One region of the Sideroxyarcus emersonii genome, then DNA from elsewhere that is predicted to be linked to it. Evidence: predicted binding sites of a transcription regulator. Region 1 holds the regulator's gene; the other holds the start of a gene.

Region 1 (5,523 bases):
ACTCGCGCTCCAGCGCGACGCTCTCGGTGAGCGTCTTTACGCCGTCGCTCAGGGGGTGCAGGCGGCGCGTCTCGGAGAAGCGCTTTACCAGCGTCTCGTTGTTCGCGTCGAGGAACAGCAGATGCACGTCGATATCCTGCTGTTTCAGCTTCTCGATGTATTGCGGCAGCAGCACGACGCTGTTGCCGCTGCGCACGTCGACGCTGACGGCGATCTTCCTGATGCCCGCCAGTTTCAGGTTGTTGGTCAGCACGTGCAGCAGTTCCGCCGGCAGGTTGTCCACGCAGTAATAGCCGCTGTCCTCCAGAACATTCAGCGCGACGCTCTTGCCGGAGCCGGATAAGCCGCTGATCAGGAAGAGCTGCATGCTCACTGCTCCTGCATCAGCTGCTCTTGGCGGGAGATGAATTCCTGCATGGTGTCGATGCCGCGCTGCTGCAGCACGAAGTTGCGCGCGGCGGCCTCCACCAGCACGGCGAGGTTGCGCCCGGCCATCACGGGGAGTTCCACCTTGCTGATCCTGACGCCCAGTATCTCCTCGGAGCCGGAGGTCGGCAGGCGTTCCAGCTTGGAAAGATCGTCGTGCGGCGGACGATACAGGTGGACGATGAGCTTGAGGCTTTTCTTGCGGCGCACCGCCGTTTCGCCGAACATGGTGCGGATGTTGAGCATGCCGAGGCCGCGCACTTCGAGGAAATCGCGCAGCAGGTCGGGACAGCGTCCCTCCAGCGTTTCCGGCGAGATGCGGTACAGCTCCGTGATGTCGTCGGCGACCAGGCCGCTGCCGCGCGTGATCAGTTCCAGCGCCAGTTCGCTCTTGCCCACGCCGCTGTCGCCGGTGATCATCACGCCGACGCCGAGCACATCCAGGAACACGCCGTGGCGCGTGGTGGAGTCCGCCAGTCCCTTGACGATGTAGTGGCGGATCATCCACATCAGCTGCACGCTGCCCAGCGGCGAGTGGAACAGCGGGGTGTGGGTGCGGTTGGCGAAATCCAGCAGCCCCTTGGGGATCTCGGTCTCGCCGGCCACGATCAGGCACAGCGGTTGCCCCTGTTCGAGCTGGGTCAGCGTGGCGGAGAGGTCGGCGGGGGAGAGCGCGTGCAGGTAATCCAGCTCGGTGTTGCTGAACACCTGCACCCAGTTCGGGTGGATCACGTTCATGTGGCCGATCAGGCCGCGGTTGGAAGCGTTGACGGTATCGCTTTCCAGCACGCGATCGCCGCCTTTGGCGCCACCTACCCAGGTCAGGCTCAGGCGTTCCTGCTTGTCTTCGAAGAGTTGCTGGATGTTGACCTGGGCCACGATATTTATCCTTGCCAGTCGATGAACAGTTTGTGGATCGCCACGGGGTCGTCGGTGGCTTGCAGGCGGTCGCGGAACGACTTGTCGCAGAACATCTGCGCCAGTTCGCCCAGCAGTTGCAGGTGCAGGTCGGTCGCCCGTTCGGGAACCAGCAGCACGAAAATGAAATTCACCGGCAGTCCGTCCGGTGCATCGAACGGGATGGGGTTCTGCATCTTAACGAAAGCCGCGACCGCATCGCGCAGACCCTTCACGCGGCCATGCGGGATGGCGACGCCCTGTCCCAGTCCGGTGGAGCCGAGTTTTTCGCGCGCGAACAGGCTGTCGAACACCTGGCTGCGTGCGATGTGGTGCGTGTTCTCGAACAACAGTCCGACGCGCTCGAACACGCGCTTCTTGCTGGCGGATTCGTTATCCAGCAGCACGCACTCGGGGGTTAGTATCTTGCTGATCAGGCTCATGCTGTTTCACCGTGACGGAAAAACGGGGCCATCATTGCTGATGGCCCCGTATCGACTTCATTCTGCTGCGCTGTGTTTGCCCGATTCGTCGTGGCGGCGCGCGGTGTGTTTTTCCTTGTGTTTCAACACCTGGCGATCCAGCGAATCGACCAGTGCGTCAATGGCCACATACAGGTTGCTATCCTCGGTCTCGGCGAAGATGTTCTTGCCGGAGACGTGGACGTTGGCCTCGGCCTTCTGCACCAGTTTGTCCACCGACAGGATCACGTTGATGTCGATCACGTTGTCGAAATGGCGTTTGACCTTGTCCAGCTTGCTGAGCACATGCTCGCGGATGGCCGGGGTGATTTCGAGGTGACGTCCTGTGAGGTTGAGGTTCATGGCCTGCTCCTTATGGTTAGAGTGATTTACGAAGATTTACCGGAAGGATGTTCATTCCCTCGCGGTATTTTGCCACGGTACGGCGGGCGACCAAAATGCCCTGCTGTGCCAGGATTTCGGACATGCGACTGTCGGTGAGCGGATGTTTGGCATCTTCCTCGCTGACCAGCTGCTTGATGAGTGCGCGGATGGCGGTGGAAGAACAGGCGCCCCCGGCTTCGGTGGCGAGGCCGCTGCCGAAGAAATACTTGAATTCGTAGATGCCGCGCGGGGTGAGCATGAACTTCTGCGTGGTGACCCGCGAAATGGTGGATTCGTGCAGTTCGAGCTGCTCGGCGATCTCGCGCAGCACCAGCGGGCGCATGGCGATGTCGCCGTGTTCGAAGAACTGGCGCTGGCGTTCGACGATGGCCTGCGCCACGCGCAGGATGGTCTCGAAACGCTGCTGCAGGTTCTTGATGAACCAGCGCGCTTCCTGCAACTGGCCGGCCATCTCCTGCGCGTTCTTCTCGTTGCGCTGCTGCAGGATGTTGGCATACACCTGGTTGATGCGCAGGCGCGGCATCGCTTCCGGATTCAGCCGCGCGCGCCAGATGCCGCCGTGGCGTTCCACCAGCACGTCCGGCACGACATAGTCGGCTGCGCGGTGTTCGAACGCGGAGCCGGGCTTGGGCTGCAGGTGGACGATCAGATCCTGTGCGGTGCGCAGGGCATTGTCGTCGCAGCGCAGGGCCTTCTTCAGTTTGTTGAAGTCGCGTGCGGCGAGCAGATCCAGGTGCTGGCCGACGATGGCCAACGCCAGTTCGCGGCCGGGCAGGTCTTCCGGCATGGCGCGCAGCTGCAGGGACAGGCATTCGCTCAGGTTGCGCGCGCCGATGCCGGGCGCATCGAGGTGCTGCAACTGCACCAGTGCCGTTTCCAGGTCGTCCAGCGTGATGTCCAGTTCCGGCGGCAGCAGTTCGGCGATCTCTTCCAGCGGTTGCGACAGGTAGGCGTTCTCGTCCAGCGCATCGATGAGCAGGCCGACGATCTTCTTGTCGCGCTCGTCCATCGGGTTCATGTTCAGTTCCCACAGCAGGTGTTCGCGCATGCTGGGTTTTTCGGCAGCCACCTCGGAATAGCCGTCGTCTTCGTCGTCGGGGCTGGAGGAGGAGGAGGATGAGGACGAGAACGACGGCTCCGGCCATTCGCTGCTGTCGCTGTCGCGCGATTCCGCTTCGGCCGGGGCGCTTTCCGCGCTGCTGGACGGGGCGGGCGTGTCGGTGCTGCTGTTACCGCTGTACGTCTGGTTGGTGGTGTCGTCCTCGCGCTCGAGGAAGGGGTTCTCGTCCAGCAGGCGCGCCGCTTCCTGATTGATCTCGAGCGTCGACAGTTGCAGCAGCTTGATAGCCTGCTGCAACTGCGGCGTGAGCATCAGTTGTTGGGACTGCCTGAGTTGGAGAGAGTGTTTCATTGCCGGGTTGTGGTATGTGGGCGGTGCGATCTTATAACTTGAAGTGCTCGCCCAGATACACCTTCCTCACGCCTTCATTATAGATGATTTCGTCAGGCTTGCCTTCCGCCATCACCGAGCCGGCGTTGATGATGTAGGCGCGGTCGCAGATGCCCAGCGTCTCGCGCACGTTGTGGTCGGTGATCAGCACGCCGATGCTGCGCTCCTTGAGGAAGCGGATGATCTTCTGGATGTCCAGCACGGCGATGGGATCGACGCCGGCGAAGGGCTCGTCGAGCAGGATGAAGCGCGGATCGGTCGCCAGCGCGCGGGCGATCTCCACGCGCCGCCGCTCGCCGCCGGACAGGCTGATGGCCTGGTTGTCGCGGATGTGGGTGATATGCAGGTCGTTCAGCAGCGCCTCCAGCCGTGCGTCCAGCTCGGCCGGCGCATAGCCCTGCAATTCCAGCACGGCACGGATGTTGTCGCTCACGCTGAGGCGGCGGAAGATGGAGGCTTCCTGCGGCAGGTAGGCCAGGCCGAGGCGGGCACGGCGATGGATGGGCAGGTGCGTGACGTCCTGGCTGTCGACGAAAATCTCGCCGCCGTCCGCCGCGACCAGGCCGACGATCATGTAGAAGCTGGTGGTCTTGCCCGCGCCATTCGGTCCCAGCAAGCCGACCACTTCGCCGCTCTTCACGGACAGCGAGACATCCTGCACCACGGTGCGGGCGCGGTAACGTTTTTTCAGGGAGACGGTTCGGAGTTCACTCATGGCTTGGGCCTGGATAGAGTCGGGCTGGACTGGATGGTGAGGGGCGCATTCTTTGGGTCTGTATCGGTGGCTGCCGGTTCTTTGTTCTTGGGCTGGATTACTGCATGCACACGGCCTTTTTCGGAGGAGTCCGCGTGGGCCGGATCGCTGCTGCCCTGGAATATTTCAGTGCGGGTGCTGTACGAGATATGGTCGCCCTCCACTTCGTCCTGGGCTCGTTTGACTTTCGCCTGGCCAAAAAAATCGATTGTCTCGGCGAGGGTGTCGTATTCGATGCGTTCGCCGTAGCCTTCCATGTATTCGTCGGTGCCTTCGTGTTTCTGGCGGAAGCTGGCAAGATTGCCGGTCGCGGTGCAATGCCTGTTGCCTTGTTTGTCCTGAGTCATCACGATTTTCTCTGCCATGATGTGCAGTGTGCCCTGTGTCAATTCCACTTTGCCTTCGAATATGCTGATCTGTTTTGCATCGTCGATGAGGACGCGATCCGATTCGAGATGGATCGGCTTGCTGCGATCCGCATTCTCGGCGAACAGCGGATCGCAGCACAGCAGCAGCAGGCCGAAACAGACAGCTTTATGGATGGAGCGGTTCATGGTTTGCCCTGACGTTGGACAGCAGTCTGACTGTGCGCGCTTTGTTGTCGAGTTCCATGCCGACCGCACGGATGATGTCGTGCCGGCTGGTCATCACGATCGACTGGTTTGTCTCCGCCCAGTCGCGGTCGGGGATGACATGCAGGTAGCCGGTGACGAAACGCTGTTCGCCGATGTCTCCGCTGGCTGGACGCAAGATGTTTACATCGTCATACAGGTATACGTCATCCCCCTTGCTGGAGATCATGCCGGTCTGCGCCGTGGTGAGCGTGGGCGGGCGATTCGCATACAGGCTGGTGATTTTGGGCATTTGCAGATGCGTGCTGTCGTCGTCCGGGTAGTGCCAGAGCTTCTCCGCTGCCAGGGTGTAGCGCGGCTGGCCTTGCGGGTTCAGCGTTATGGCAGTGAAATTGTCGACCGCGTAATCGATGTCGTGACGTTGCTGGCTCGACAGCGGCGCCAGCGGCTGTACCTGCTGGTTGAGCCAGTAGGTGGCGGCCAGCAGCAACAGCAACGGCAACAGCGGTAGCCATGCGCGTGCCTTGTCCGTGAAGCGGGATGCGAACATCACTTCAG
Region 2 (5,523 bases), 330 kb from region 1:
CTGGACACCCGGCGCAGCGACGACCTGCACACCCGCTTCGTCATCGAGCCGGACCGGCCCGCCATCGAGATAGAACGCGAATTGCTGGAAATGACGCACGACGAGCTGGGCGCGGAGCTGGCGAAACACTGGAACCTGCCGAGCGAGATCGTCACCGTGCTGCGCTACCACCACACACCGGAAGCGGCAGGGGCCGCCGAGGGACAGCCATTGGTGCGCATCGTCAACATCACGGAGAAGCTGCTCCCCCCGCTCGGCATCCGCGAGTTTGTCGGAAACCAGGTCGCGGCAGAGGAATGGACAGCGCTGGGAATCGACCCGGATCGCGCCGAAGAGATCGCCGAGCAGGTCGTGGAACAGGCCAATCAGGCGGCACAGTTCACCAACTCGTTCAGCTGACGCCCGCCCCTTGTTTCCTGATCGACTCGTTCAGTTCGGTGAGCGTGATCAGCACGCGGCGCAAGGCCTGCGACAATTCGTTCTTGCGCATATGCTCGGCAGCGATCCAGCTTCCGGCATGTATCATCGCCAGCACATCCGTAGCGAGGTTGTGAAACTCGGCATGCGCATCGCGCAAACGGGCAAAGGAACGCAGTTGCCCGAATCGTTTCGTGCCGACACCCTGCAACCATCTCTCCAGTTCGCAATTCCGGTCGAATTCGGAAAGGTCGGCGCCCGCATCCAGCGGCTCGCCATTCAGATAATCCTTGACCCGCCCAAAGAACAGCACATGCGACTCCGCCACCTCGACGAAGTCTATCCCGATGAACGCGTGGTCGTGCGCCCGCTCGACCGGTTGCGGTGAATTGCCGCTCTCCTGCCCAACTCTTTCCCTGATCAGTTGCATCGCAACCTCCCGAATCCTTTTCCAAGGCTGGCGTTGTATCGTCGAGTGCGGGCAAGGACAATATGCCGTATGTACTAGACCGTACCTATACTCCCTCCGAAAAATATCTATACCCTCCCTACCCCGGTGCCTGCCAAGCCGCGTGCTTGCTATAATCCGCGCATTACAGCCCGATTGATTCCCATGAAATTTGTCCTGTTGTTTCTATTCGCACTGATCCCGACGCAGGTATTCCCTCAAGAACCAGTCTCATCCCCGCCCATCCTTGCCGCCAGTTCCTATGCGCTGTACGACTACACCAGCGGACAGTTTCTGTTGGAACAGAATGGCAACGCGCGCATACCGCCCGCCCACCTGACCAAACTGATGACCGCCTACGTCGCGTTCGGCGCGATCAAGCAAGGCAAGCTGTCGCTCGCCCAGCGGCTCATCCCCTCGGCTTACGCGACACGCACGCTGGCCGACGAACCGCGCATGTTCCTGAATGCGGGCAAGGCCGTGACCGTGGATGACCTGCTGCACGGATTGATCGTGCAGTCTGCCAACGATGCGGCGCGCGTACTGGCCGAAACCCTTGCCAACCACGAGATGGCGCTGGCCGACATCATGAACGCAGAGGCCCAGCGGCTGGGACTGAAGGACACGCATTTCGTCAACGCCACCGGCGCGCCCGAAGCGCAGCACTACAGCAGCGCGCATGATCTGGCATTGCTGGCCGCCGCCATCGTGCGCGACTTTCCCGAGCTCTATCGCCTCTATGCGCAACGCGAATTCCAGTACGGCGGCATCAACCAGTTCAACCGCAACCGCCTGCTCTGGCTCGACCCGTTCGTGGACGGCCTGGCGGCGAGCAACAACGAAGCGGAAGAATTCGACCAGGTTGCTTCCGCCAGGCGCGATGACCACCGCCTGATCTCGGTCGTCATCGGCGCCGCCACCGACAAATTGCGCAGCAGCGAAAGCCAGCGGCTGCTGAACTACGGCTTCCAGGATTTCGAAACCATCAGGCTCTATTCCCGGGATCAGGCCGTCAGCGCCAAGCACATCTGGAAAGGCACATCCAACCAGCTCGACATCGGCTTCAGCGCCGACCGCTACCTCACCATCCCCAAAGGCCAGCGCAACGCGCTCAAGGCGACGCTGGAAACCCGGCAGCCGCTGCTGGCCCCGATCGACCGCGGCCAGCAGATCGGCACGCTGCACCTCAGCCTCGACGGCAAACCTTATCTGGATCTTCCCGTGGTTGCGCTGGACGATATACCATTGGCGAACGTATTCTCGCGCGGCATCGACAATATCCGCCTGCTGTTCCAGTAATGGGTCCAGGGTTGCGCGTTCGCAGCTGCAGGCTGAAGTGCAAGGAATGAACCAGCGCGGTGCCGCGATCCGCCCGCATAGTGAACCTACAGGGAGAGCCGCATGACCATCTATCTGAATGGCGCTTTCATGCCGATCGAGGAAGCCAGGATATCGGTGCTCGATCGCGGCTTCATCTTCGGCGACGGCGTGTACGAAGTCATCCCGGTGTATTCGCGCCGCCCCTTCCGCCTGGCGGAACACCTGCAACGCCTGCAGCACAGCCTGGACGGCATCAAGCTGAAGAACCCGCACAGCGAGCGTGAGTGGACCGCCATCCTCAGCGAACTCATCGAACGCAACGCCCAGGATGGCCGCAATCAGGACCAATACCTTTACCTGCACATCACGCGCGGCGTCGCCAAGCGCGACCATGCCTTCCCGAATCCGCCCGTGCCACCCACCGTCTTCCTGCTGAGCAACCCGCTCACCACACCGCCGGCCGAACTGCTGCAAAGCGGCATCGCCTGCATCACGGTCGCCGACAACCGCTGGCTGCGTTGCGACATCAAGGCCATCGCGCTGCTGCCCAACGTGCTGCTGCGTCAGGCTGCGGTGGAAGCCGGCTGCGCCGAAGCCATCCTGATCCGCGACGATGCCTTCCTCACCGAAGGCGCGGCGAGCAACATCTTCGTGGTGAAGAACGGCAAACTGCTGGCGCCGCCCAAGGACAACCTCATGCTGCCCGGCATCACCTACGACGTCATTCTCGAACTCGCCGCAGCCAACGGCATCCCGTACAAGGTGCGCCGCGTGACCAAGGCGGAAGTGCTGGGCGCCGACGAACTGCTGCTGACCTCCAGCACCAAGGAAGTGCTCCCCATCACCCAGCTCGACGGCAAACCGGTAGGCAACGGCAAGCCCGGCGCGATGTTCGCCAAACTCCATCCGCTCTATCAGACCTTCAAACGCGAAGTGATGCGCAAATGATCGACCCCAAAGATTCCCTTATCGAATACCCTTGCGATTTCCCGCTCAAGATCTTCGGCGCGACGCAGCCGGATTTTGCGCAGGCCATCGCCAAAGTGGTGCAGGCGCACGCGCCGGATTTCGACAGCGCCACCATCGAGATGCGCAGCAGCAGCAATGCGAAATATCTCAGCCTCACCTGCACCATCCGGGCCACCTCGCGCGAACAGCTCGACAACCTGTACCGCGACCTGACCGCGCATCCGATGGTTAAAATGGTGCTCTGACGACCCGGCCCCCGGCTGGACACAGCGAAGGATAGAGCCATGCAACATCCCGCCATACACATCAAGGCACTGGGCCAGGTCGAGTACGAACCGACCTGGCGCGCCATGCAGCAGTTCACCGCCGAACGCACCGCCGATACCGTGGACGAGATCTGGCTGTTGCAGCACCCGCCCACCTACACCCAGGGCCAGGCTGGCAAACCGGAACACCTGCTCAACTCGGCCGGCATCCCCGTGGTGAAGATCGACCGCGGCGGGCAGATCACCTATCACGGTCCCGGCCAGATCGTCGCCTACCTGCTGCTCGACCTGCACCGGTGGAAGATCAACGTGCGCGAACTGGTCCGCCTGATGGAACGGGCCGTCATCGACCTGCTGGCCGAATACGGCGTCGCGGCAGAAGGCCGCGAAGACGCGCCCGGCGTATATGTCGGCGACGCCAAGATCGCCGCGCTGGGCCTCAAGATCAAGCATGGCTGCAGCTATCACGGCCTGTCGCTCAATGTGGACATGGACCTGTCGCCGTTCGACAACATCAACCCCTGCGGCTACGAAGGATTGCGCGTCACGCAATGCATCGAGCTCGGCATCACCATCCCGATAGAAGAACTGCAGGCGCAGCTCACGCAGAATCTGGTGCACGGATTGCAGCGCCACCTCGACAGCAAGCGCCGGCTGGAACAGTGACTGCATCCCTCCCGCCCTCGCTCACCAATGCAGTGCATCGGGCCGCTTGTTGGTGCAGTACTCCGCATTTCGCAACGCCACTCCCCGGCTAAGCCGTTGATAAATAGCACTGCCCGATCTGGCATGCTGCTTGCTCACTCCCTGATTGAAAGTTGCATGGATAGGCTCTCTGCGACTTTCATGTGTCTCTTCCCACCTTTGGGCATCCTCCGGGATGCCCGTTTTTCATCGGACAAAGGACCCGTTCATGAATCGCAGCGATCTGATCATCAAACTGGCCGAGCAAACCCCGAACCTGCAAGCGAAAGATGTCGAGCTGGGGGTGCGCATCATCATCGAGCAATTGGCAACGACCATCGCCAACGGCAACCGGGTGGAGGTACGCGGCTTTGGCAGCTTCGGCCTGAATTACCGCAAGCCGCGCAACGGACGCAACCCGAAGACAGGGGAAAAAATCGCCATCTCCGCCAAATACCATCCGCACTTCAAACCGGGGAAAGCGCTGAAGGAACTGCGCCGCCAGGAAGCAAAATGAAAAAAGCACATGCCCGATTGGTCGAGATTTTCTGCCGGCTGATGGAAAGCAGCATGCCCTTGATAACGGCCATCACGCTGGCCGATGCGATCAACCTGCCCGAATGATGCCCACCTATCCTGGCTAGAACAGGCTCTGCTGCCCGCTCGCACTCGGCCTGATGAATCTCGACGTATCGAGCAGCACAGGCTCGCGATTGAAGCCCAGGCGTTCGCACGCAAGGTGAAAACGTCTGGACAACAGCTGCGCAAACAGGCCCTGGCCGCTGAAGCGCGAACCGAACTTGGGATCGTTCTCGCGCCCGCCGCGCATTTCGCGCAAACGGCCCATCACATGCTCCGCCTTCAGCGGGTAATGCACGGCAAGCCAATCCTTGAACAGGTCTTTCAACTCGTAGGGCAACCGCAACAAGGTATATGCCGTTGTGCGCGCACCGTGCTCGTATGCCGCCTGCAGCACGCTCTCCAGCTCCGCGTCGGTGAGGAAGGGAATCACCGGCGCAACCATCACCCCGCACGGCACCCCCGCCTCGTTCAGCCGTTGGATGGCCTGCAGCCGACGGCGCGGCGAAGCAGCGCGCGGCTCCAGCTTGCGCGCCAGCTCGGCATCCAGCGTCGTGACAGAAATGAACACCTGCACCAGATCCTCGCGCGCCAGCTGCGCCAGCAGGTCGATGTCGCGCTCGACCAGCGCCGACTTGGTGACGATGGACAGCGGATGCCTGCACTCCGCCAGCACCGCCAGGATCTGCCGCGTGATCTTCCATTCGCGTTCGATCGGCTGGTAGGGATCGGTGTTGGATCCGAGCGCGATGGGTGAACATCGATAAGCGGGTTTCGCCAGCTCCGCGCGCAGCAGCTTTGCCGCCTCCGGCTTGGCAAACAGTTTCGTCTCGAAATCCA

The links. The regulator sigma-54, encoded in region 1, starts transcription at its own class of promoters, with help from an activator protein. The targets are predictions, from matches to a motif close to TGGCACNNTTCCTGCT.
Region 2: L6418_RS03225 (integration host factor subunit beta) is a predicted target of sigma-54. The motif match lies at 4,206-4,221, and genes of this name have one in related genera.

Annotation. Positions count from the first base shown of each region.
Region 1 covers NZ_AP023423.1:346,462-351,984, forward strand. The annotation lists gene rapZ (RNase adapter RapZ) at 1-367, opposite strand, end outside; gene hprK (HPr(Ser) kinase/phosphatase) at 370-1,305, opposite strand; gene L6418_RS01640 (PTS sugar transporter subunit IIA) at 1,311-1,766, opposite strand; gene hpf (ribosome hibernation-promoting factor, HPF/YfiA family) at 1,824-2,147, opposite strand; gene L6418_RS01650 (RNA polymerase factor sigma-54) at 2,164-3,600, opposite strand; gene lptB (LPS export ABC transporter ATP-binding protein) at 3,632-4,354, opposite strand; gene lptA (lipopolysaccharide transport periplasmic protein LptA) at 4,351-4,947, opposite strand; gene lptC (LPS export ABC transporter periplasmic protein LptC) at 4,928-5,515, opposite strand; gene L6418_RS01670 (HAD family hydrolase) at 5,515-5,523, opposite strand, start outside.
Region 2 covers NZ_AP023423.1:678,124-683,646, reverse strand. The annotation lists gene L6418_RS03255 (HDOD domain-containing protein) at 1-399, shown strand, start outside; gene L6418_RS03250 (CZB domain-containing protein) at 392-847, opposite strand; gene L6418_RS03245 (D-alanyl-D-alanine carboxypeptidase family protein) at 1,046-2,164, shown strand; gene L6418_RS03240 (D-amino acid aminotransferase) at 2,267-3,133, shown strand; gene L6418_RS03235 (YbeD family protein) at 3,130-3,399, shown strand; gene lipB (lipoyl(octanoyl) transferase LipB) at 3,439-4,086, shown strand; gene L6418_RS03225 (integration host factor subunit beta) at 4,334-4,621, shown strand; gene L6418_RS03220 (PA0069 family radical SAM protein) at 4,745-5,523, opposite strand, start outside.